DNA from 3 places in the Sporosarcina sp. 179-K 3D1 HS genome. Region 3 is predicted to be linked to each of the others. Evidence: riboswitches for the same ligand, from Rfam matches in the RefSeq annotation. Region 3 holds a riboswitch; each other region holds the start of a gene.
What was found. A riboswitch is a leader RNA that binds a small molecule or an ion and turns the genes downstream of it on or off. The one in region 3 is predicted to bind thiamine pyrophosphate.
Positions count from the first base shown of each region.

Region 1: another riboswitch for thiamine pyrophosphate. It lies ahead of thiM (hydroxyethylthiazole kinase); the one in region 3 lies ahead of tenA (thiaminase II).
Region 2: another riboswitch for thiamine pyrophosphate. It lies ahead of AB1K83_RS17785 (thiamine phosphate synthase); the one in region 3 lies ahead of tenA (thiaminase II).

Region 1 is NZ_JBFEGI010000007.1:1,896-9,937, forward strand. Features, by position in the region: gene AB1K83_RS10410 (amidase) at 1-962, opposite strand, end outside; gene AB1K83_RS10415 (response regulator transcription factor) at 1,068-1,823, shown strand; gene thiW (energy coupling factor transporter S component ThiW) at 1,990-2,487, opposite strand; gene thiE (thiamine phosphate synthase) at 2,484-3,152, opposite strand; gene thiD (bifunctional hydroxymethylpyrimidine kinase/phosphomethylpyrimidine kinase) at 3,142-3,975, opposite strand; gene thiM (hydroxyethylthiazole kinase) at 3,972-4,775, opposite strand; TPP riboswitch at 4,856-4,963, opposite strand; gene AB1K83_RS10440 (DUF3238 domain-containing protein) at 5,099-6,295, shown strand; gene AB1K83_RS10445 (alpha/beta hydrolase) at 6,370-6,984, shown strand; gene wrbA (NAD(P)H:quinone oxidoreductase) at 7,032-7,643, shown strand; gene AB1K83_RS10455 (hypothetical protein) at 7,921-8,042, opposite strand, start outside.
Region 2 is NZ_JBFEGI010000021.1:15,049-23,090, forward strand. Features, by position in the region: gene tpiA (triose-phosphate isomerase) at 1-580, opposite strand, end outside; gene AB1K83_RS17750 (phosphoglycerate kinase) at 595-1,779, opposite strand; gene gap (type I glyceraldehyde-3-phosphate dehydrogenase) at 1,904-2,914, opposite strand; gene AB1K83_RS17760 (glutaredoxin family protein) at 3,487-3,717, opposite strand; gene AB1K83_RS17765 (TPM domain-containing protein) at 3,796-4,611, opposite strand; gene AB1K83_RS17770 (LemA family protein) at 4,608-5,186, opposite strand; gene clpP (ATP-dependent Clp endopeptidase proteolytic subunit ClpP) at 5,347-5,955, opposite strand; tRNA gene AB1K83_RS17780 (tRNA-Arg) at 6,174-6,245, shown strand; TPP riboswitch at 6,468-6,576, shown strand; gene AB1K83_RS17785 (thiamine phosphate synthase) at 6,660-7,253, shown strand; gene thiS (sulfur carrier protein ThiS) at 7,273-7,476, shown strand; gene AB1K83_RS17795 (thiazole synthase) at 7,479-8,042, shown strand, end outside.
Region 3 is NZ_JBFEGI010000001.1:69,430-77,471, reverse strand. Features, by position in the region: gene AB1K83_RS00380 (SpoVR family protein) at 1-772, shown strand, start outside; gene AB1K83_RS00375 (ABC transporter substrate-binding protein) at 855-1,835, opposite strand; gene AB1K83_RS00370 (ABC transporter permease) at 1,832-2,572, opposite strand; gene AB1K83_RS00365 (ABC transporter ATP-binding protein) at 2,569-3,318, opposite strand; gene tenA (thiaminase II) at 3,305-3,997, opposite strand; TPP riboswitch at 4,103-4,206, opposite strand; gene AB1K83_RS00355 (YunC family protein) at 4,352-4,654, shown strand; gene AB1K83_RS00350 (hypothetical protein) at 4,938-6,035, shown strand; gene AB1K83_RS00345 (amidohydrolase family protein) at 6,040-7,260, shown strand; gene AB1K83_RS00340 (DMT family transporter) at 7,397-7,744, shown strand; gene AB1K83_RS00335 (DMT family transporter) at 7,744-8,042, shown strand, end outside.

The DNA of each region.
Region 1 (8,042 bases), on a different contig from region 3:
ATATGATGGATATTGGCAGTCCAGATACGGACCGTGGCTTGGCTGAATGATTCCGCATCGTATTGCGGCGCGGCTTCCACTACCGTGTGGCCCAAATCCTCCAAGAGAGAGACGGTTTCGTGTAAAGCGCGAAGGCATTCATCGTCAACGGGCACTCCTGAAGCCGGTTTTCCCGTCCATGCTATTTTCAATGGTTTCGGTGCTGTTTTCATTGCTTGGGCGTATGGTGTTTTCGGCGGTTCCGCCCATCCATAGCAACCGACATCCGGTCCCGCCACTGCATCCAGCAAGGTGGCCGTGTCACGGACAGTCCTGGATAGGGCAAATTCGATAGCAATGCCGTTTAATGGTTCACTATTGAAAGGGCCGAACGGAATACGCCCTCTTGTCGGTTTCAATCCGACTAATCCGGTACAGGAAGCGGGAATCCGGATGGAACCCCCTCCATCATTGGCGTGGGCAAGAGGGGTGATTCCGGCAGCAACCGCGGATGATAAGCCTCCGCTGGATCCGCCCGGACTGCGGCTTGTGTCCCATGGATTTTTCGCCGGTTCACCATAGAAAGTTGCCTCCGTGGTCGCATTGTAGCCGAATTCCGGCGTAGGCGTGGTCCCCACGGTTACAAGGCCGGCTTTACGGAAACGGACCATTAATTCACTATCCACAGGGAAGGTCATACCTTCCGCTAGGCGACTCCCCATATTGACGGGAACCCCTTTGGCGTGAAGGACAATTTCTTTTATAAGGAAGGGTACTCCTTCGAACGGACCTTTCGGCAATCCTTGTTTGATTTCTTCCATAGCCTGATCTCCGATTAACGAGGCGACTGCATGAAGTGTAGGATTCAAATCTTCGATGAGACTCAGTGATGTTTGAACCAATTCCTCAGGTGTGACTTCCTTGTTTTTTACAAGTTCCGCAAGGCCAATTCCATCGTAGTTCACGTATTCTGACTTTTTCATCTTCTCTCCTCCTTTGTTCCATTGTAATAAAAGAGGAAAACGGATACTATTACCCAAAAGAGTTATATGACCATTTATAATATTCTGAACCGGGAGGAAGATTACTTGTTGCAATTGACGCAGAAAGAGTACAACAAGATCATGGAAGGTTTGGACCGGGTTGCATTTGACCCTGATAGGAGCAGCTTGACAGCTTATCGTCAGAAAGTGGTTGATTGTCTTTTTGAAGTGTTTGGCTATACCAATTTATTTTGGTTACTGGATGAAGAAGGGCGGCTGATTGATCCGATTTTCACTAATATTGAAGATCAATCGATGTATGAGTATTTTGAAACGTTTCACACGTATGATGTATTGGCACCTAGGAATATACCGACTTTAGTACCCACGGCCCCCATCCTGAAAATAAAGGATGTCATGTGTTTAGAGCAATTTAATAAGACAGAGTTCGCGCTCCATTTTTTTAATCGGTTCGGTTATATCGATGAAATGGGAATTTACATTTATGATAAATCGGATTTGGTTGGGGTGATCGGTTTGGTGAGGAAGCAAGGGGAAGCTCTTTTTAGCCAAGAAGATCGAAATCGACTGCATTTTCTTGTGAAGTCAATTGAAGGTGCCTTTCATGCTGCGTCAATCATTGGTCGGGAGAAGAGCAATCCAATTTTGGAGGCAAGATTAACTAAGCGTGAGCAGGAAATTGTGGAATTGGTTCGACAAGGTTTATTGAATAAGGAAATTGGAGAGACGCTAACTATCAGTGTGAATACAGTGAAAAAGCATTTGCAAAATGTCTTTCAAAAGATGGGTGTCGAGAATCGGACTGAATTGGGATATTATTTGTCTCGTATAAATGTGTGAGTAAAGTCCTGATTTGAGAATAGACTTGTAAACTTGACGAATATCTTTCTCGAAGTGACGGATAAGTACATCAAAGTGACGAATATTCCGTGAAGAATGACGGATATCCCACAAAAAGTGACGGATAAAAAAACAGCGGCCATCTAAGTGCCGCTGTCGTTCTAATCTATTCCACTTGACCGATTTTCGCCGAAATCCGGGTACCCTGCAATCGGGCTGCCAGTACGAGGCCAAGCAAGGCGCCGCTTACGCTCGATACGAGGAAGGGCGGGACAAAGAAAAATGCGGTGAAGGTCGTACCCATCAGAATTTTGGCATATGGGACGGCGAGCAATGAGGCGATGATGCCCGTTCCGACCATTTCGCCGACACCGGCGAGCCACGCTTTGCCGAATCGCTTATACATGACACCCGCCAGGAACGCGCCGATCATGCCGCCAGGGAATGCTAATAAGGAACCGGTTCCTGTCAAAATTCGGACCAACCCCGTCAAAAAGGCGATGATGACGGCGGGAACCGGTCCGAGCATGATCGCCGCGATGACGTTGACGGCGTGTTGGATCGGATAGGCCCGTGCGATGCCTGCCGGAAATGAAACGAACGCCGAACCCGCTACGGCAATCGCCACGAACATTGTTATAATGACCATCTTGCGTGTATTCATGATGAAATTCCTTCCCTCTGTATGGTGTCGTCTATCGCTGTTGCGAAATTCCGTGCCGTTTCATATGGATTGTGAGACGACGCAATGGCCGAGATCAAGGACACTCCACTGGCACCAGCCTGGATGACCGGTGCGAAATTATCCAGTGTAATACCGCCGATGCCGACAATCGGCAAGTCGGGGTGAATTAAAGTCGTTTTGCGAATCAATTCCGTCCCCGCGACCGGCTTGGCATCCGCTTTCGAGATCGTTGCATAAACGGGACCCATGCCGACGTAATCGGCTCCGGCGGCAATCGCTTTTTCCACCTCATCCAACGTGTGGGTGGAAACGCCCAAGATTTTATGGGGGCCGAGCTGTTCCCGCACCCGTCCCGCTTCCTCATCGTCTTGTCCGACATGGACGCCGTCCGCATCGATAGCCATCGCCAATTCAACGTCATCATTGACGATGAACGGGACGTTGTATTGCTTACAAAGCTGTTGGCAGGCTAATGCAAATTCCCGCTTTTCTTCCCCAGTCAATGCGCCTTCCCCTTTTTCCCGCAATTGAAAACAGGTGACGCCTCCACGGAGAGCCGCTTCTAATACGTCGAGTGGCTTGGCATCCCCGGTATTATTTGATCCCATAATGAAATACAACTTCAACTGCTCTTTAATCGACAAAAACAACACCCTTTCCTGCACTTTCTCCTAGGCGGCGGTAGGCCCAATGATTGGTCGGTCCATGTCCGGCGCCTAGCTTCAATCCATCGCGGATGGCTGCTTGGATGAAATGTTTCGCATCAATCACAGCTTCCCCAGCTGGCTTTCCGCTTGCCATCCGGGCTGTGATGGCAGCTGAAAATGTGCAGCCGGTTCCGTGGGTGTCTTTCGTATTAATCCGTTCTGAGCGGAGAGTGAACCGCTCGCCGTCCGCGGAGAGGAACAGGTCTTCTGCAAATTCTTCATTGTGGCGATGGCCGCCTTTCATGACGACCGAATGGGCCCCGAGCTCCAACAGTTTCTCCGCAGCTTTCAATACGTCGGCGTCCGTTTCGATGGCGATCCCTGTCAGCACTTCCGCTTCCGGTATGTTCGGCGTGATCACCGTGGCAATCGGGAGGAGCTCTTCCTTCAACGCTAGCACAGCTTCCTGCTGCAAGAGGGAGGCGCCTCCCTTTGCGATCATGACGGGGTCGATGACCAATGCAGGTGGTCCATACATCTGCAATGCCTGTGCGACTGCTGTAATGATGTCAGCCGAAAAGAGCATGCCCGTTTTCACCGCACCGACGGTAAAGTCGTCCAAGACCGCTTTCACCTGAGCAATGACACCACCGACTTCAATCGGATAGACGCCATGCACACCGAGCGTGTTCTGCGCCGTGAGGGCGGTCAGTGCGGATGTGCCGAATACATCCAATTCCTGGAATGTCTTCAGGTCGGCTTGGATGCCGGCACCGCCTCCGCTATCCGAACCTGCAATCGTTAACGCTACTGCTGTCATGATGAGACACCTCCTTGTGGAATGAAATTCTCAATTGTATTTTCTAGTGAAGATAAGCCATTTAGGAAATAAACTGCAAAATCCCCCGGGCCGGTAGCCGTCGCTGCCGCTTGTTCCCCGACTTGTTTATAAAAAGTCAATGCGGTGGCGGCCGCCTCCAACCGCTTTTCATTAGCCACTGCTAAGAAAGCACCTACGACCGAGCTTAATAGGCAACCGACACCAGTTACGCGCGTCATGAGTGGGTGTCCTCCTGTAATGGACAAGACGTCCTGTCCGTCCGTGACAATATCGACCTCCCCGGATACTGCAACGAGGCAATGGTGAGTGGCGGCGACTTGTTTTGCCAATTTCACAACGTCAGCTTCACCCTCTCCGGAATCCACGCCTTTGGATTGCCAATCAGCCCCTGCGATGGCTGCAATTTCTCCGGCATTGCAACGGATGAGCGTGACATCGACTTCTTTCAAAATACGCAGTACGGAATCCTTGCGGAACGCAGTCGCTCCAGCTCCGACCGGGTCCAAGATGACCGGCTTTCCGTGCTCATTGGCACTCTTGCCTGCAAGGATCATCGCCTCGACCGTCACCGCCTTCAACGTACCGATATTAAGGACGGTACAAGAGGAGATTGACGCAATTTCTGCCGCCTCTTCGACCGCGTCCGCCATCACAGGGGAAGCGCCCAAAGCAAGCAAGCCATTCGCCTGGAAGTTGGCCACGACAATATTCGTAATGCAGTGAACGAGAGGCTGCTCCTCCCGTAATTTTTGTAAAAGAGGTTCTGTTGAATTTGACATGAGGATCCACTCCTTTGTTGGAAATAAAAAACGCTTCCTGATCGGATCAGGAAGCGGGCGTGTTGAAAAATGGAATAATCAAAACTACCACTCCACTTCCCTCCGCTGGCTTCAACCAGATCAGGTTCCAAGGGTCCGCATATCCATACGCGTCTCAGTCCTTCTACGGGACTCCCCTAGTGGCGATACATGAAATTTGTTTTCACCCCCACTATAACATAGTTTCAAGCGATGGCAAGGAGGGAATTCATAATAAGATGCCTGACCAGGTTTAGTCTCTTTGAAAACAAGCAAACATGGAGGATAAAGGAGGCTTCGCATCTATGCAGCCACTATTTGAGATTAAGACAGTCTTGCACGAGGCGGACCTGATTTCATTCACATGGAATGACGTCGGCGGACTGTATCGTGTGTATAAAGATGGGACACATCTGTACGAAGGGACGGTGGCCGAATTCAGTGATGGGGATTTCACCCATGCAAAACTCTATACGTACACGATCGAACGGCTGGAAAACGGGGAAGTGGTCGATGTCATCGTCCTTCAAACGTCAGCGTTCGCGGAGGAAAAGAATAAGGAGAATCCACTTCAATCCATCGTCATGACAACCATCGTTGCCAAGACGCAAATCGCATTGTCATGGGAGAAGATAAAAGATATTGAAGAATATCATATTTTACGCAACGGAGTTTATGTAGAAACGGTAAGAAGGAATCGTTATATCGACCGGGATATCTCATTAGATGAACCTTCCACCTACTCCATTCATGCGGAGCGTCCATTGGCACAGTCCGAAGAACAGTTGAATGTCAGTAAATCCATCGTATCTCAAGTGTTTGGTAGCTTGAATCCGTTTGCTACAAAAGAGGAAGCCGAAGTGGAACAGTTTTGGATAACGAAGGAAATTGATCCTCCGAGTCAATTGCTGCTGCCTATCCAAGAGAAGGAACCCCGGAACAAGGTGGATCGTTGGAAGTTTCGGTATACGACTTTCTTGGCAGACAAATGGGTGACCAATCCGAATGTCCTTTCTCCGAATCACTATTTCAAAGGAGATGGGAGAGGTTTCAACCCGGAAGGAAAGGGGTTCCGCACAAGGGTCGACGTCGGACTCGCCTATGACTTGGACCGTTCTCCATTGACCTTTACAAAGCAGGTGGGGGAGTCTGTCGCCTATAACTATTTGAAACGTTATCGGGAACGGGCGGCTGCATCGCCCGACGGCATCACGTTGAAACGGTTGGATCACGGTGAAGAGGAATCCGGTTTTCTACTCCAGCATGCGGGCGGCAATCCGTTGACTACGGCTCCGCAAATCGATTATGAAGTGACAGCGGTCATGCGGCGGGATGGCTTATTCGATATTTGGGGCTATCATGACCAAGCACCTCATCATGAAGTGTATTTAGCGCGTGGTGACGGGAAGTGGGAAGACATCCATCTGGCAGAAAGCAAAGGGTTGGCGTGGATGTCCCGGATTGTCGCCTGGCAATATTGGCGCATTTCGAACTTGCAGTGAAACAGACTTTTTGACAGTCAAAATGGGCATTGTTATATTTATCTTGAATTAAAGATAAATAACGAGGTGAAGGAATGATTCATCTTTTCAAAGAAGGAACGAATCCCGCGAGGCCGATCTTGCTTCTGCTGCACGGCACAGGCGGGACGGAACGGGATTTATTGCCATTAGCTGAATGGGTTGATCCGCAAGCGTCGGTGCTCAGTGTCCGAGGCAATGTGTCGGAGAATGGCATGCCCCGTTTCTTTCGGCGTTTGGCGGAAGGCGTGTTTGACGAGGAGGACTTGATTTTCCGGACAGGGGAGTTGCACCGGTTCCTGGACGAAGCGTCCGAAAAATACGGATTTGACCGATCCAATATAGTGGCGATCGGGTATTCGAATGGGGCCAATATCGCGGCGAGTTTATTGTTTCATTATCAAGATAGTTTGAGTGGTGCGATACTCCATCATCCGATGGTTCCACGTCGTGGGGTGGAGTTGCCGGATTTGGCCGGGGTTCGGGCATTCATTGCCGCAGGGAAAAATGATCCGATGTGTCCTCCGGAGGAAGCGGAAGAATTGGCGGGTTTATTGAATGGGGCGGGCGCAGAAACAGTGATCCATTGGGAAATGAACGGCCATTCGCTAACCCGTTCGGAAGTGGAAGCTGCGGCGGAATGGTATGGAAAGACGATGACTGGTGAATAAAGTGAAGACACCATAGACAAGCTAATTTGGAAATCTGAAAGGAGAAGATGGATATGGTTAAAACAGCAATCGTATATTACAGCTCAACGGGAACGAATTACCAGCTCGCCCAGTGGGCAGCGGAGGCAGCGAAGGAAGCCGGTTCGGAGGTTAAGGTGTTGAAAGCTCCAGAGACGGCACCTCAAGCGGCCATCGATTCAAATGAGGCATGGCGGGCGCATGTGGATGCGACGAAAGACGTGCCGGATGTGACGCCGGCGGACTTGGAATGGGCAGACGCCATCATTTTTAGCGTGCCGACGCGATTCGGCAATATGCCAGGGCAAATGAAGAACTTCCTGGATACGACAGGCGGTAGTTGGGCGCAAGGAAAGCTTGCCAATAAAGCCGTGAGCGCTATGTCGTCCGCGCAAAACCCACATGGCGGCCAAGAAGCGACCATCCTTTCTTTGTACACGACCATGTACCATTGGGGAGCGATCGTCGCGGCGCCGGGATACACGGATGCCGTTACATTCGGTGCAGGCGGCAATCCATACGGCACGAGCGTCACGGTGAGCCAAGACGGCAAAATGATTGAAGACGTGGAAGCTGCTGTCAAGCACCAAGCGAAACGCACAGTAAAAGTGGCAGAAGCCTTGAAACATCTGGAAGCATGAGAAAAACCGGCCTGTGGCCGGTTTTTTTGGCGTAAACCTTTCGGCGCGCTCATAATCTCGGGGAACCGCTCATACTTCCTTCTGCGCGCTTATAACTTTGGAGGACTGCTCATAATTCTTCTGGCGCGCCCATAACTTCGGAGAACTTCCCATATTTCTTCTCACGTGCTCATATCTTCAAGGAATCGCTCATAACTCATCCCCTACGCCCATAATTTCAGAAAACCGCTTATAATGCCCTCGCATCGTCCCGATTCCCCACGGGCATTTCCCCATTTCATTCACTCAAGCCTTTCCGCACTTTCTCCGCTCGTGGCCAGATGAAGTAGGAAATGGAAATCGCGAAATCGACGCCCAAGACGAATAGCCATGTTTTCAGCGTTCCGGAAAGTGCGCTCG
Region 2 (8,042 bases), on a different contig from region 3:
TGGTTTGACGGATCGTTCCGCACACTTCATTGGCATCTTCAGCGGTTGCTGTTTTCCCCGTACCGATCGCCCAAATCGGCTCATAGGCGATAACCGCTTTTTCCGCCGATTCTGCATCAATCCCATTGAACGCTTTTTCCACTTGGTCCGCAACCAATTGTGCCGTCTGACCAGCCTCACGCTGCTCCAAGGTTTCGCCAACGCAGACAATCGGCGTCAAACCGTTTTCGAAAGCTGCTTGGACTTTCCGGTTCACGGCGCTATCGGTTTCATTGAAATACTGGCGGCGCTCCGAATGTCCGAGAATGACATAGCGTACCCCAACATTCGCCAACATGGCCGGGCTCACTTCACCGGTGAATGCCCCCTCTTTCTCCTCGTGCATCGTCTGTGCGCCAATGGACAATGAAGAAGTCGCGGTCAATCGAACCAACTCTTCCAGATACAGGGATGGCGGACAAACGACCGGTTCGACCTTATCGGAACCCGTCAGCTTGCCGATCACTTCCCGAACAAAGCTTTTCGCTTCTTCACTCGTCTTATACATCTTCCAGTTTCCTGCAATGATTCGTTTTCGCAAATCAGTACCTCCACTCATTGATCCTGCAATGCCACAACTCCAGGGAGCTCTTTGCCTTCCATGAATTCCAATGATGCTCCACCGCCTGTGGATACGTGATCCATCTTGTCGGCCACGTTGAATTTTTCGACAGCCGCTGCTGAATCCCCGCCCCCGATAATCGTATACGCCTCGGTTTCAGCTGTCGCCAAAGCCACTTCTTTCGTACCGCCTGCAAATGGTTCCATCTCAAAGACACCCATCGGTCCGTTCCAAATGACGAACTTCGAATTCCGGATGACGTCCGCATACAACTTCGCCGTTTCCGGTCCGATATCCAGCCCCATCCAGCCTTCCGGAATGGCATCGATGGAAACCGTTTGTGTCTCCGCTTCTTCCGAAAACGAATCGGCGACGACTGCATCAATCGGTAGATACAGGTTGACGTCCTTTTCCTTCGCTTTTTCAATGAAGGACTTGGCCAATTCGATTTTATCTTCTTCTACAAGCGAATTACCTGTCTCATATCCTTGTGCTTTTGTAAATGTATAGGAAAGACCGCCTCCGATGAGAAGGTTGTCTGCAATATCAAGTAGATTATCAATGACACCGATCTTATCTTTTACTTTTGCACCGCCTACGATCGCAGTGAATGGGCGTTCCGGATGCGATAAAGCTTTTCCAAGAACGTCCAGTTCTGTTTCAAGCAAGAATCCGAGGACGCCTGGTATGTAATTTGCAATTCCTGCCGTGGAGGCATGCGCACGGTGAGCAGTTCCGAATGCGTCATTGACGAATACATCCGCGAGCTTTGCGAACTCCTTCGCCAGTTCAGGGTCATTTTTCTCTTCCCCTTCATTGAACCGTACATTTTCAAGCAGGACAATATCGCCGTTCGCCATGGAAGCCACTTCTTCTTCCACTGCCGTTCCGACGGATTCTTTGAGGATCTTCACCGGTTTCCCTAGAAGCTCCGCAAGTTTATGTCCCGCTGGCGCGAGTCGCATCTCTTCGACCACTTTTCCTTTCGGACGGCCTAAGTGACTGGCTAAAATCACTTTTGCCCCATTTTCCACCATGTATTCAATCGTCGGGATTGCAGCCCGGATCCGGGTATCGTCCGTTACTTCCCCGTTCTCCATTGGTACATTGAAATCGACACGGCAAAATACACGTTGCCCTTCCAGCTGCATATCTTTCATCGTCTTTTTAGACTCCATGAAAAATGCCCACCTCCAAGATTAATTAAAAAGAAGGACCGGGGTATCCCCGCTCCTCTTACCCATCTACTCATTATAAGCAATTCCCGTTAGAATGGCTATGTTTATCTAACAGAAGAAGTTTTCAAACCCCTTTGCTTGCGATCAACCGTGCCAAATCAACACATCGGGCAGCATAGGCGGCCTCATTGTCATACCAACAGATGACTTTAACGAGGTTTTCCTGCATGACCATTGTTGATAGACCGTCTACCGTCGAGGAAGACGTATTGCCATTGTAGTCCTTGGAAACTAAAGGCAAATCCGAGTATGACAGGATGCCTTTCATTTCACTTTCGGCGGCTTTCCGTAGAGCGGTGTTGACTTCCTCTACTGTCACTACCTTGTCCAATTCCACGACAAAGTCGACAAGCGAGACATTCGGCGTCGGCACCCGAACGGCCATGCCATCCAACTTCCCTTTTAAGTCCGGGAGCACCTTGGCCACAGAAGCTGCGGCACCTGTAGTCGTCGGGATGATCGATTCAGCGGCTGCCCGTGCACGGCGATAGTCGGAATGGGGCAAGTCCAAGATCCGCTGGTCATTCGTATAGGAATGGACCGTCGTCATGAAACCCCGGCGGATACCGAACTGTTCGTGGAGCACTTTCGCGACAGGAGCAAGACAGTTAGTCGTACAGGAGGCATTGGAGACGATATCATCTTTGTCAGGATTGTATGTCTCGTCATTCACCCCCATGACGAGAGTTGTGATATCCCCTTTGGCGGGTGCTGACAAAATGACCTTTTTTGCTCCAGCTTCCAAGTGTTTGGTCAGCCCTTCCCGATCGCGGAAAACTCCAGTGGATTCGACGACAATGTCGATTCCAAGTTCTTTCCACGGCAATCGGGACGGATCTCGTTCAGCGAACACCCGGATCTTGGTGCCATTGACAGTCAATGTATCTTCACTGGATTCTACATCCGCCTCGAATACCCCATGGACGGAGTCATATTTTAATAAATGTGCGAGCATCGCGGCATCCGTCAAATCATTCACGGCGACGAGCTCGATGTTATCTTGGTTCTTCATAATTTCCCGCAACACGAGGCGGCCGATCCGCCCAAATCCGTTTATTGCCACTTTTATTGGCATGTCATTCCCTCCTACGTCCTTTCTTTTATATCTACCCGTTGTTGCGGATACATATGTATGGTCGGGCGATTTAGTCTACTGGGAAATGATGTAGGGTTGTTGGTAATGAGCGGTTATGTGAAAGTATGAACGCGGGCGTGAAGTTATGGGCGATGGTGCGAACTTATCAGCGTTGGCGAGAACTTATCAGCGGTTACGCGAACTTATCAGCGCGGGCGTGAACTTATCAGCGGTTGAATGAAAATATGAGCGCTGGAGAGAACTTATCAGCGCGGGCGTGAATTTATGAGCGCTAACGCAAACTTATCAGCGCGGGCGTGAATTTATGAGCGCTAACGCAAACTTATCAGCGCTGGCGAGAACTTCTCAGCGGTTGAACGAAAGTATGAGCGCGGGCGTGAACTTATCAGCGCTGGAGAGAACTTATCAGCGATGGCGCGAATTTATGAGCGTTGGCGAGAACTTATCAGCGGTTACGCGAACTTATCAGCGCGGGCGAGAACTTATCAGCGGTTGAATGAAAGTATGAGCGCTGGCGCGAAGTTATGGGCGGTTGCGAGAAACCAAGCCGTTCATTCAAACAACTCCACAATATCCATATAACCGATAGAGCCGTACAGGGCGACGTCCCCGTCGATCTCAATTACCGGGATCATGAGCATATACTTTTCATGAATAACATCGTCCTGTTCAATATCGACTTCCGTCCACGTAAAAGGGAAGTCATCTTCCGCCAATTGCAGCATCCGCTTCGCCTCCTCGCAAAGCGGACAGCCTTCTCTCGTGTAAAATGTCAAATGCATCAGGGTACACCTCGTCCATATCGTTTCTCTTAGTATAATCAAAAAAAGAATGGCACGCATGCATGCCATCCTTTGAACTTACCAGCTTCGGCCGCCACCTCCGCCACCGCCGGAACCGCCTCCGCCGAAACCACCAAATCCGCCTCCTCCACCGGAACCGCCTCCGCCGAAGAAGCCACCGCCTCCACTTCCACCACCAAAGGAGCCTGGGAAGAAGACAGGACCGCCCCCGCCTCGTCGTCCGCGGGAACCGCCGGAGCCACCGCCGCCACTTCCACGCATCAAGCTAAAGACGATGATCAAGACGATAATAATCGTGAACAACGGGAATCCTCCCTCTGACGAGTCGTATTCACCATACACGGTATTGACCGGCAAGGAAGCGCCGTCCAGTCCGTATTCAGCCGCAATTTCATTATAATAAGCTTTGTATGCATTGATGATCGCCTGGTCGGGCTGCTCCTCTTCCAGAAAAGGGACGGCCACTTCATCCATGATCCGCGTGACTTTCCCATCCGGCAAAGCCCCTTCGAGCCCATAGCCGACTGACAATTGGAAGTGTCGATCACCTGCTGAATTCTTTTGTGTCGTGACGACCAGTAACGCTCCGTTATTCAGTTTTTTATCCCCTAATTGGAACTCCCGCAACTTCTTTACTGCATATTCCGCAACCGGTTCGTCCCCGATGCTCGGAAGTGTCAGGACGGCCAGTTCGGCCGAGGTCGCATCGTATAACCGGATTCCATATTGCTCAAGTTCCGCTTCCTGTTGCGGCGATAAGATATCCGCACCGTCTTGGATCACCGGGACATTCGCTGCGGACGCCATCCCGGGAAACACGGTTATACAGAGCAGACATGCCGCAAGGAACAGGCGAAGGGCCCGATCGATCACTTTTTGTCATCCCCGAAATCGACTTCTGGGGCGTCTTTCGCACCTGCGTCCGCTGGGTAATACTCTTTTTCATCAAACCCGAAAATCGAAGCTACCAATTTTCCAGGGAAGCGTTTCACTTGCCGATTGTACGTTGCGACGACGTTGTTATAATCCATTCGCGCGACGCCGATCCGGTTCTCTGTCCCCGCCAGCTCATCCATCAACTGTGTAAACTGCCTATCTGCCTTCAGATCCGGATAATTCTCCACCACGACGAGCAGTCGGCTTAACGCGCCCGATAACTCGTTATCTGCCGCCACCTCTTCTTCCGGAGTCCGGGCACCAGCCAGCCGGGAACGGGCTTCCGCAATTTCAGTGAGTACCTCTTTTTCATGACTCGCGTACCCTTTGACCGTATTCACTAGGTTCGGAATCAAATCGAGCCGCCTCTGCAACTGGTTATCGACCTGCGCATTCGCTTGATCCACATCTTCTTCCAAGTTGACGAATTTATTATAACTAGGCACAAACACGATGCCCAGCACCACCAAAATGACAACTATGGTCAATAATGGTCCCAATAATCTCCTCATTTCACCACTCCTCGTTACTGTATGATAATAATTTACCGCTAATCCGATGCTTTAAAACTTCTCTACACCATATATACTGTTTCACCTATGTATAGGTTTCATTTTTTTTACTATTCAATAAAAAAACCGATCTCATCATCGAGATCGGCTTCTAGCTGCATCATTTTTCGTTTTCTTTAAGTTTCATATCGCTGCGTGTGATGATATGATCGATTAATCCGTATTCTTTGGCACGTTCCGCTGTCATGAAATTGTCGCGGTCCGTGTCGCGCGCAATCACTTCGACCGGCTGGCCTGTACGCTCGGAAAGGATCGTGTTCAATTTCTCGCGTAGGAACAAAATGCGTTTCGCAGCGATTTCGATTTCAGTCGCCTGCCCTTGTGCACCACCGAGTGGTTGGTGAATCATGACTTCCGCATTCGGCAAAGCATAGCGCTTTCCTTTTGTCCCGGCTGTCAGAAGGAAGGATCCCATGGACGCTGCCATACCGATACAAATCGTCTGAATGTCCGGCTTGATGAATTGCATCGTATCGTAGATGGCCATCCCTGCTGTAATACTTCCGCCTGGGCTGTTAATATAGATGGAGACGTCTTTTTCCGGATCTTCCGCTTCCAAGAATAGAAGCTGTGCGACAATGGAGTTCGCCACATTATCGTCAATGGCGCTTCCCAACATGATGATCCGGTCTTTTAATAAGCGGGAATAAATGTCGTAGGCACGTTCTCCCCGGTTCGTCTGCTCAATTACTGTAGGTATTAGATTCATTCCATTTCCTCCTTCAAAGTGGATAAGTGATCGGCCTGCTGAAACAGGATGCCGTTTCAACTGTACCTTTATCATACCTATTATGGTCAATAAAGGTCAAATATAACGCTCTCAGCAAAACCCGGCTGAATCAAAGGAAAAACAAAAAAAGTATTGCATTCCTGACTCATCAATTGTATAATGAAATTTGTCTGCTACAGAGTGTAGCGTTTTACATTGCCCTCGTGGTGCAACGGATAGCACGCAAGATTCCGGTTCTTGAAATGTGGGTTCGATTCCTGCCGAGGGCGTTTTATATTTTTGATTGAAATCCACATAAGTGGGTTTTTTTATTTTCTCTGCCAGTCTTTTTATTTCGGCATATGTAATCTATAATCCTCTTTTTCCAACCGACTTCTTACTATCTTCTGTTAGTATAGCCTAACTTTCCACCGTTAAACTTCCTGAGACCCCCCTTCCCTTCCAATGAAATCCATGCTATGGTAAAAGCGTCAACAAAATTGAATACATATTTTGACCATTAGGGGAATCCTTGAAAAGGACTGAGAGACGAGTACAACTCCGATACCCTTATTACCTGAACAGGTTTGGACCTGCGGAGGGAAGTGGCTTATTTTCGGCGCATCTTTGTACATAGCGGATGACCTCCAGACCACTTACCCTTCCAGGGAAGTGGTCTTTTTTGTATGGAGGGAGGTGGAGGTTTGAAACTGATTGCCGTCACCAATGACCGGCTTCCTGTTCACGAACTGGCGGACGTTCTTCTAGCAATCCAACATTCCGTCGATGCCGTCATTTTACGGGAGAAATCCAAAAGTGCTCAAGAATTGGTTCAGCTGATCGAACACATGGACAATTCCGGATTTGACCGGAGGAAATTGATTGTCCACGGACGGATGGATATAGCTCTTGTCTGCGGGATCGAACGAGTCCAAATACCGGGGCACGGCATCCCCTCTCCCTTGTTGAAAAGCCGGTTCCCCCAAATTTCCTTCGGCAAATCGGTCCACTCGACCAAAGAAGCGATCGTGGCCAGTCAGGAGGGGGTGGATTGGGTCCTTTACGGTCATTTATATGACACCCGTTCGAAGGAGGGGCTTCCGGCTCGCGGCACAGCGGAATTGAAAGAAATCGTCACCGCTTTGTCCATTCCGGTCTATGCGATTGGCGGGATCCAGCCTAGCCATCTCCCAGAATTGGCCCGGTCGGGAGTCGCCGGTGTCGCGATCATGTCTTCTATTTTTGATAGTGATCATCCATTGCAAGCTGTCCGGGAATACCGGCGGGAGCTTGAATGAAATGAGGAGGCGTTGTGAGTTGAAGAATATCGAAGTAAACGGAATGGAACGTTCGATTCCAAAAGAGGTGGGGGATGTCCAGCAGTTGCTGCACCATTTAGGACTCGACAACCGTATTTTGATTGTGGAATTGAATAGACAGATTTTGAATAAAGAGGCTTATGATCACCCGATTCAAGACCGGGATCAGATTGAAATCATCCACTTTGTAGGAGGCGGTTAAACATGTTGCAGATCGGAAATAAAACCTTCTCGTCCCGCTTATTGCTCGGGACAGGAAAATATCCTTCTTTTGAAATCCAAAAGGAAGCGGTGCGTGTTTCGGAAGCAGAAATCCTGACCTTTGCAGTTCGGCGGATGAATATATTTGAACCTTCGCAACCGAACTTCTTGGAACAGCTGGATTTGTCAAAGTATACTCTCCTGCCCAATACGGCTGGAGCCAAAACAGCGGAAGAAGCGGTGCGCATTGCTAAGCTCGCAAAAGCTTCAGGCCTCTGTGACATGGTGAAGGTCGAAATCATCGGCTGCGACCATTCGCTATTGCCTGATCCGGTTGAAACGCTGCGAGCGACCGAAATGCTGTTGGAGGAAGGCTTTATCGTATTGCCCTACACTTCCGACGATGTCGTCCTGGCAAGAAGACTTGGTGAAATGGGTGTGCACGCCATCATGCCGGGCGGCGCTCCGATCGGTTCAGGCCGCGGCATTCTGAACCCGCTGAATCTGTCTTTCATTATCGAACAAGCGACGGTACCGGTCATTGTCGATGCGGGAATTGGCTCGCCG
Region 3 (8,042 bases):
GCCGGAAAAAGATATATTGCTCTTCATTTTGGAGCATAGCCGGGAGCTCGATGAATGGCAGCGGGATATTCTGACGATGTTGCGGGAGGAAATGTTGTATTTCTGGCCGCAGATGGAAACGAAAATAATGAATGAAGGTTGGGCGACGTATTGGCATCAGCGGATTTTGCGGGAAATGGACATGACGCCATCGGAAACGTTGGAATTTGCCAAACTGAACGCCAACGTCATTCAACCGTCGCCTACGTCCATTAACCCATATTACTTGGGTCTAAAAATTTTCGAAGACATTGAAAGGCGTTATGACAATCCGACAGAAGAAATGCGCAAATTCGGGGTTCAGCCGGGAACAGGACGGAGCATGCTATTTGACGTCCGGGAAGTCGAGTCGGATAGCTCGTTCATCCGGAATTATTTGACGAAGGAATTGATCGAGCAAGAGGACTTATATATTTTCCAGAAACAAGGCGCGGAATATAAAATCAGCACAAAGGACTTCGAAGAAATCCGAGATCGGTTGGTGTCCATGCGCGTTAACGGGGGATTCCCGTACATCGTTGTTGAAGACGGAGACTATCTTCGCAACGGGGAATTGTATTTGAAGCATCACTATGAAGGAACCGAACTCGATTTGCCTTATTTAGAAAACGTGCTTCCTTATCTTCATCAACTTTGGGGACGGATCGTCCATCTGGAGACGTACGTCAATGAAAAACCGATCGTCTACTCATATGACGGTCGGAAAGTATATCGTCGGACGAAGGAAGCGTGAAAACCATGATATAAATAGCCAGTTGACGGGAACTCCCGCCACTGGCTATTTCGGTTAACTCTGACAGTATTCCTGTACATCTTTACATCTCTACAAATATCCCATCCAAATCAGGCTCTTTGGTTAACAGCCCCGTCTCCAACATCCACTCCGCCGTCACTTTCCACGTCTCTGCATCCTGCTCCCCGAACGCATTTGGGGCTTTCATTTTCGGAAGAAGGATGGAAAGAGATTCTTTTTCCACTTCCTCAACAAGCGGGAAGTTGGCTTCATCTTGATGTTTCAATAAAGTCGATAAGGCTTCGTCCGGGTCATTTTCCATATCGGCAAACGCTTTTCCGGCCGCCCGCCAAAAAGCTCGGATATTTTCATGCTCCTTCTCCCATGTATCATCGCTCGTTACGACCACAAGCTCATAAAAAGAAGGAACGCCGTACTCAGTCGGATCGATATGGCCCGTTGGAAAGCCCTCGTGCTCCAGAAGGGGCACTTCATGATTAATATACGCGCCGATGACCGCGTCTGTCTTTTCGGAAACTAAAGAGGAAGTGAGCTCAAACCCGACATCCACCATTTCCACTTTACTGTAGTCGGCGCCATCGGTTTCCATCATCGTCTCTAGCATTGCTTCATTCAATGGAATTCCCGTAAAACCGACCGTTTTGCCTTCTAAATCCTTTGGACTGGCAATGCCGCTGCTCTGTAAAAATGCCACATGATTCAAAGGGGAACGGACAAGCGTGCCCACAGATTTGATTCCGATTCCTTGTTCCGTCTTCGCAATGAGCACATCCGGCTGGTAGGTAATACCGAGCGTCACTTTGCTGGCTGCCGCCAAGTTGATCGGATCTGATGGATTTGCTGGGAATTGAATATCCACTTCAATTCCTTCCTCTTCGAAATAGCCTTTTTCTTGCGCTACATATAAAAAGCTGTGCACCGCGTTCGGATACCAATCCAGCATGATGCTCACCTTTTGATTTTGTTCTTCTTCCGTTTGGCTGCATGCACTTACTATAAGCAGCAGCACGGCACTCGCCAGTAAAACCACTAGTTTCTTCAATTTTGAGACCTCCACTTGAACAATCGTTTTTCAATCAATGCAACACATAAAAATAAAAGGATGCCAATTCCAGTCAACACGAGAATCGGCGCAAACACAGCCGCTCCGTCAAATTGCGTCATCATGCGCCTGCTGAAATAACCGAGTCCCGCTTGTGCTCCGAGCCATTCCCCGATGGCAGCACCGATGACACTCATCGTCACCGCAATCTTCAATCCCGAAAAGAAATGGGGCAGCGCAGCCGGCACGGAATACTTCCAAAAAATATCGCGCGGGGTGGCGCCCATTGTCCGTAGTAATTCCCGGGCATCTTTTTGACCCGCCGATAAGCCGTCGAAAGTGTTCACCGTAATCGGAAAAAACGTAATGAGGACTGTGACGGCCACTTTACTCCAAATTGTATAGCCAAACCACAGAACGAAAATGGGGGCAAGGGCAATGACCGGAATCATCTGCGAAGCGATGAGCAGTGGATAGACCGCTTTTCGCACAGCCGGCTTGGCATGCATCCAAACCGCTACGGCTGTTCCCATACCGATGGATAAGCACAACCCAATGACAATGACCGTAAACGTGACAGGCAAATGCTTGAGGAGCAGCACCTCCTTCAACTCCCACAGCCGGATGACGATTTGCACAGGCGAGGGCAGGATGAAGGTTTTATTCAATAATCGGGCGCCGGCTTCCCAAACACCGAGTAGGATGGCAACGATGGCAACAGAAGAGGGGTTTCTCATATCCTCACCTCGGATTTCAGTGTTTCCAGCAATTGCTCCTTCAGCGCCAAGATGGCGGGTGCATGCAAATCTTTTCGCGTCCGGGGTCTCGGAAGCGGCACTACCATTTCTTCCAATGAAGTGACAGGTGAGTTTTGCACGACGAAAATCCTATCTGACAGGAAGAGTGCTTCTTCCACGTCATGGGTGATGAAAAGGATCGTCGATTTCTGAAGGTCCCATTGCCGGAGCAGCCATTCCTGCATCGACAGGCGAGTAATCGCATCGAGGGCGGAAAACGGCTCATCTAGTAATAGTAGCGGACTTCCGGAGAGAACGGCTCGCAAAAAGGCGACCCGCTGCTTCATGCCGCCTGATAATTCTGCGGGATATTTTTCACCCGTTCCCCCAAGGCCGAACTGATCCAATAAAGGCACAACCCGTTCCCGGGCGGCCCGTTTTTTCATTCCCTTCACTTCAAGCGGAAGGCAAGCATTTTCAATAATGGTACGCCATGGCAACAACAAATCTTGTTGCGGCATATAGCCGACATTTCCGAGAAGCGGCTCGTCTATTTTTCCATTGAAAACGATCCGGCCCGCTGATGGAGATGCCAGCCCTGTCGCGAGTCGGAATAGCGTGCTTTTCCCTGAACCGCTCGCCCCGACAATCGAGATGAATTCCTCTGGATATACTTGAAAGCTCAAGCGATCCAGGATGTTGGTCTGACCATCATAACTGTATGACACACCATCAAACTTGAGCATGGTGGTTTTCGGCTCCTGGCCACATCTGTTTCGAATTCGCCATGTCCCAGAACATGTATTCAAAACGAGTCGTGTTCAAGAAAATTTCCTCCAGCCTTTGCAACTCATGCTCCGGTTTGCCTTCCGCATACTGATCCATCAGTTCGATGCACCAAGACGCCAGTTCACCGAATTCTTCGGAAGCGTACATGCGGATCCAATCTCCGTACAACGGATGATCCGCTGCCCCCGGAATGGCGCTTAGCTCTTTCCCGATCTCCCAATAGCTCCAAGCGCATGGCAGCAGTGCCGCGACGACTTCCGCCACGGTGCCGTTCTGGCAGACATGCAGCATGTAATGGGTGTACGCGAGCACGATTGGCGAAGGCTGTGCCGACTCCAGCTCTTCCTCGGAAATGCCGAATCGTTTGGCATAACTTCTATGCAGTTCCATCTCCGTATTCAGGGTCCCATCCAGTAAAGAAGCGAATCGTCCCATCGTCTGTAAATCAGTCGCCTTCACTGCCCCGATCGCAAACACTTTCGCATAATCTATCAAATATAAATAGTCCTGCACCATATAAAAACGGAACTTATCCGGATCCAACGTGCCGTCTCCGATTCCTCGGACAAACGGATGTGCGTGATTCTGCCTCCATATCGGCAACGTCTTCTCGTGCAAACGGTCTGTGAACTTCATGTCTGATATCCCCTTTCTATTTGCCCAAAATAAAAATCCACCTCTTGAAGAAGAAGTGGATGAAAGACATTCGAAAGCACAACCGGACACAGACCGGCAGAATGTAACTGCTCAACACCTCTTCCTTACGCCGGCATGATCCGGTTCAAGTTATAAGGGTTAAGGCCAATGCCTCTCTCAGCTCTGTGCGAGCACCCCTAGCGGTGAATCTTATGAAGTTGGATTGCCCCATTATAAACATAGATGGATTGGAAGGTCAACTGCGCCTATGGAAATCCTTGGGGTATCAAAGGGAATCTCCGTCACGCAACCAGGTGCCGGTTCATATACATAGGAGGGGAGGAGGCAGAGGAAATGGTTTCATTGACACCGATATTCCTGGACGGCCACGCGTTCACCGCCACGACGGTCCGTCTACCGAAAACCACGTTGCTGACAGTTTCAAACGACGTGGGCTATATTATGTGCGGCGCACTCGACGTGGAACTGCTCAACACCCTGCTGATCGATCGCCAAATCATTGCGGGCCGTGCGGTGGGGGTTAAAACAATCGAACAATTGTTGAAAGCGCCGCTTGAATCGGTCACGATCGAAGCGGAACGGCTTGGGATACGCAAAGGGATGAGCGGGGAAGAGGCATTATTGAAAATGGTGTAGAACGAACAGCTCCTAATGAGACGATTCTCTGTGGAGCTGTTTTTGGGCATTTATTTACTTGATTACCAAATACTCCTACTACAGTTGGATCAATTGCCACGAGAGTTTCCCTGCGCCCTGACAGTTTCGGGAATAGCCCTTACAGTTCGCCTGATTGCCATGAGAGTTACCCCGCGCCACAACAGCTTCTCCCTTGAGCCCGAAAATGCCCCCTCACCACCCTTACCTCAAACACCAAATAATGAAAACGCACATAAACTAAAGCAAAGCAAGGAGGTTAGTCATGGAAAAAGAACAAGCGTCTCCGCGGAAGCCGAAATCAGCCCGGGCGAAATGGCATCTGTTTGAAGTGATCGGAATTTTATTGGTTTTTGCCTCGTTAGTTATCTTGCTCGCCGTTCCGGATTCCCTGTCAACATTTTTCAATACGGTCATCGGTGAAGTGAAACCGATTGTCGTCGATATTTTCCTGACGAGTGAAGTGGGGATCGCCATCATCATCAGTGTCATTTTTGGGCGGTTGTTGGAGCGTCTCGGTTTTACGGACGGGTTGATCCGTCTGTTTGTTCCGGTCATGAAATGGTTCCGTATCAATCCCTCTGTCATCGTGCCAAGTGTTTACAACATTCTCGGTGACATTAACGCAGCCGGAAAAATTGCCGGCCCGATTCTCGTCAAAGCCAAAGCGACGAAGGCGGAGCAGAAAATCGCCATTGCGACGATGGTTCAATCGCCACAATCGTTCGCGACCTTGGTGTTAGGCCTCATTGCCCTATCTGTATTCGGCATCCAAGCATTTCCGCTCATCGTCCTCTCCATTTTTCTACCAATTATAATCGTCCCAATCCTCTTATCCAAAACAATCTATCGAGATACAAAAAAAGTGGAACTCCAAGAACTTCCGCGTTTCACTCCCAAAACCCGATTTCTTCATACCATATTCGCTTCTGCAAAAGAGGGGGCAGAACTGCTTTTCTTACTCATCATCCCAGCGGTAGCGGCGGTCTTTTTCTTCATTGGCGCATTTAAATTCTTCGGCCTCTGGGGTACGATCGAAGCGGCTTTGACATCGGCGCTGACGTTCATGAACATCGAACCCGCGACAGGCATCGTATCCATTTTAGCCGCACCGACCCTGGCAGTCGCACAACTCGCAGATTTGGCTGCCACGGTGGATCCAAAACTGATTGTCGGATCGTTCGTCCTCGCCAATTCCGGCTTGCCATTATCCGTCATTTTCGGCCAAGTGCCGGTCACTTGGGCTGAAATTTCAAGTTTGAATGAAAGGGAAGCGTTGATGGCGGCGATTGTCGGAATGGTGATCCGCCTAGCGACGGCTTGGATTTTAGCCACTTTCCTGACGCCATTCCTGCTGGGTTAGAGGGATGAATCAAACCTACCTCGTCAAAGGGAAAAAGTTCGTGACCGTCACCCCTATCGGAACGGTGAAGGACGGAGCCATGCGCATCAAAGATGGAAAAATCACAGAAATCGGACCTGCCGTGAAGCTGACAGAACAATTTCCGACCGACCGAATACTGGACTACGGAGAGTGTGTCATTACACCTTCCTTGGTCGATTGTCATACCCATTTGCTTGAATTCGCACCGACGATGTTGTATCCGGTTACACCGGAAACCCATTTCCATGCTGGAAGGGCCATCCTGTTCAAGGCATTACGTTCAGGAATCACTGCGCTTGGCGAGCAGATTTGCGGCCACCCGCTCTGTGATTTCTCAGTGGCAGACTACCGGAATGCCGTGTCGGATATTCCAATGGATATTTCATTTGCCACGACAAGCATTTCCATAGGTTTCCCGGAGCTGGCCCACTATAGCGCAATCACTCAAACGAATGCCATCCGCAAAAGCGATCTGATCGATCCGCAATTAATCCAGAGAATCGCAACTGAAAGCGATTTTCCCGGTGAGAATATCTTCATCAATGCGACGCCCGCCAACTTTATACAAGAAGTGGTCCCGCGAGCAGGAGAAATCATTTATACGTTGGAAGAATTAAAGTTGATTACCTCCATTTACCATAAAGTCGGCAAGCGGATCGGTGCCCATGTGGCAGGGGAGGAGGGCATTCGCAAAGCGCTTCGGGCAGGTATAGATGTCCTTCATCATGCGCACGGCATCACGGAGGAGCTGCTCGAGCAAGCGGTCAAACAAAAAGTTCGCATTGTGGCCACCCCTCTCGGAGGCACTCATTTGCCACCTAATTCTCCGCATGAAATCATGCGATTTATAGAGAAAGGGATGCGTGTTTCCATTTCGACAGATGCTTATCTTCCGCCTTACCCAGGGGTTCCGTGGCTTCCATATAACAACCAAACCCCCCGCGGACCGGAAGAATTGATGCGAATTGCGCATCCGGCGATGGTCCTTTTACAATTCCGCCAAATGGATGAAAATGAAATTCTCGCTTTACTCACCTCTCATCCGGCTGAAATACTCGGAAAAGGGGATCGGTTCGGGAAGTTGGCACCTGGAATGGACGCCAATTTTCTGGTGGCGGAAGGAATCCCAGGTTTGGACATCACGGATCCCAGGCAAATCAAAGCGGTCTTCATGAAGGGACAGAAAGTGATTCAGCGAATATAACATACCGCGGGCAGGACAATTTCCTGCTCTTTTTTCTAGGAATCAATTTTGGACAGGCAAAATCGGATGCGTTATGATGGAATTACTTAGCACGTACTACCATTTGAAAAAGAGGTGGGAAAGGAGCAATCCGCATTTGGCTTGGCTGTATGTATTATTTGCCGCGATTATTGAGTTGTTTTGGGTAATTGGTCTTCGCTATTCCGATTCTTTATTGGATTGGAGCTTGACAATCATTGCGATTGTGTTCAGTTTTTATTTCATCATCAAAGCTTGTGAGAAATTGCCTTCCGGCACGGTGTATGCGGTGTTTACAGGATCTGGAGCCGCCGCGATTTTCATCATCGATGTTGTCGTCTTCCAATCTGCTTTTTCTTGGGTCCAAGCTGGATGTGTTGGGTTGATCATATTAGGGGTCGTCGGTTTAAAAATGGCAGATCCTCCTATAGATGAACCGGAAGCGACGGCTGGGGGTGGCAGCTAATGGCTTGGCTCTATTTGGTGATTGCCAGTTTCGGAGAGATTTTTGGTGTCCTGGCTATCAATCTATTCAACCAAAAAAGATCGATGTTACGACTTCTCTGGATTGTCGTCACATTCGGCTTCGGCTTTCTGTTCCTCTGGCTCGCCATGCGGGAAATCCCCATGGGAACCGCGTATGCGGTATGGACCGGATTAGGGGCCGCTGGGACAGTATTAATGGGAATCCTCATTTTTAAAGAACCAGGGAATTGGAAACGGCTGATTTTCTTATTGTTGATCATAAGCGGCGCCGTGGGATT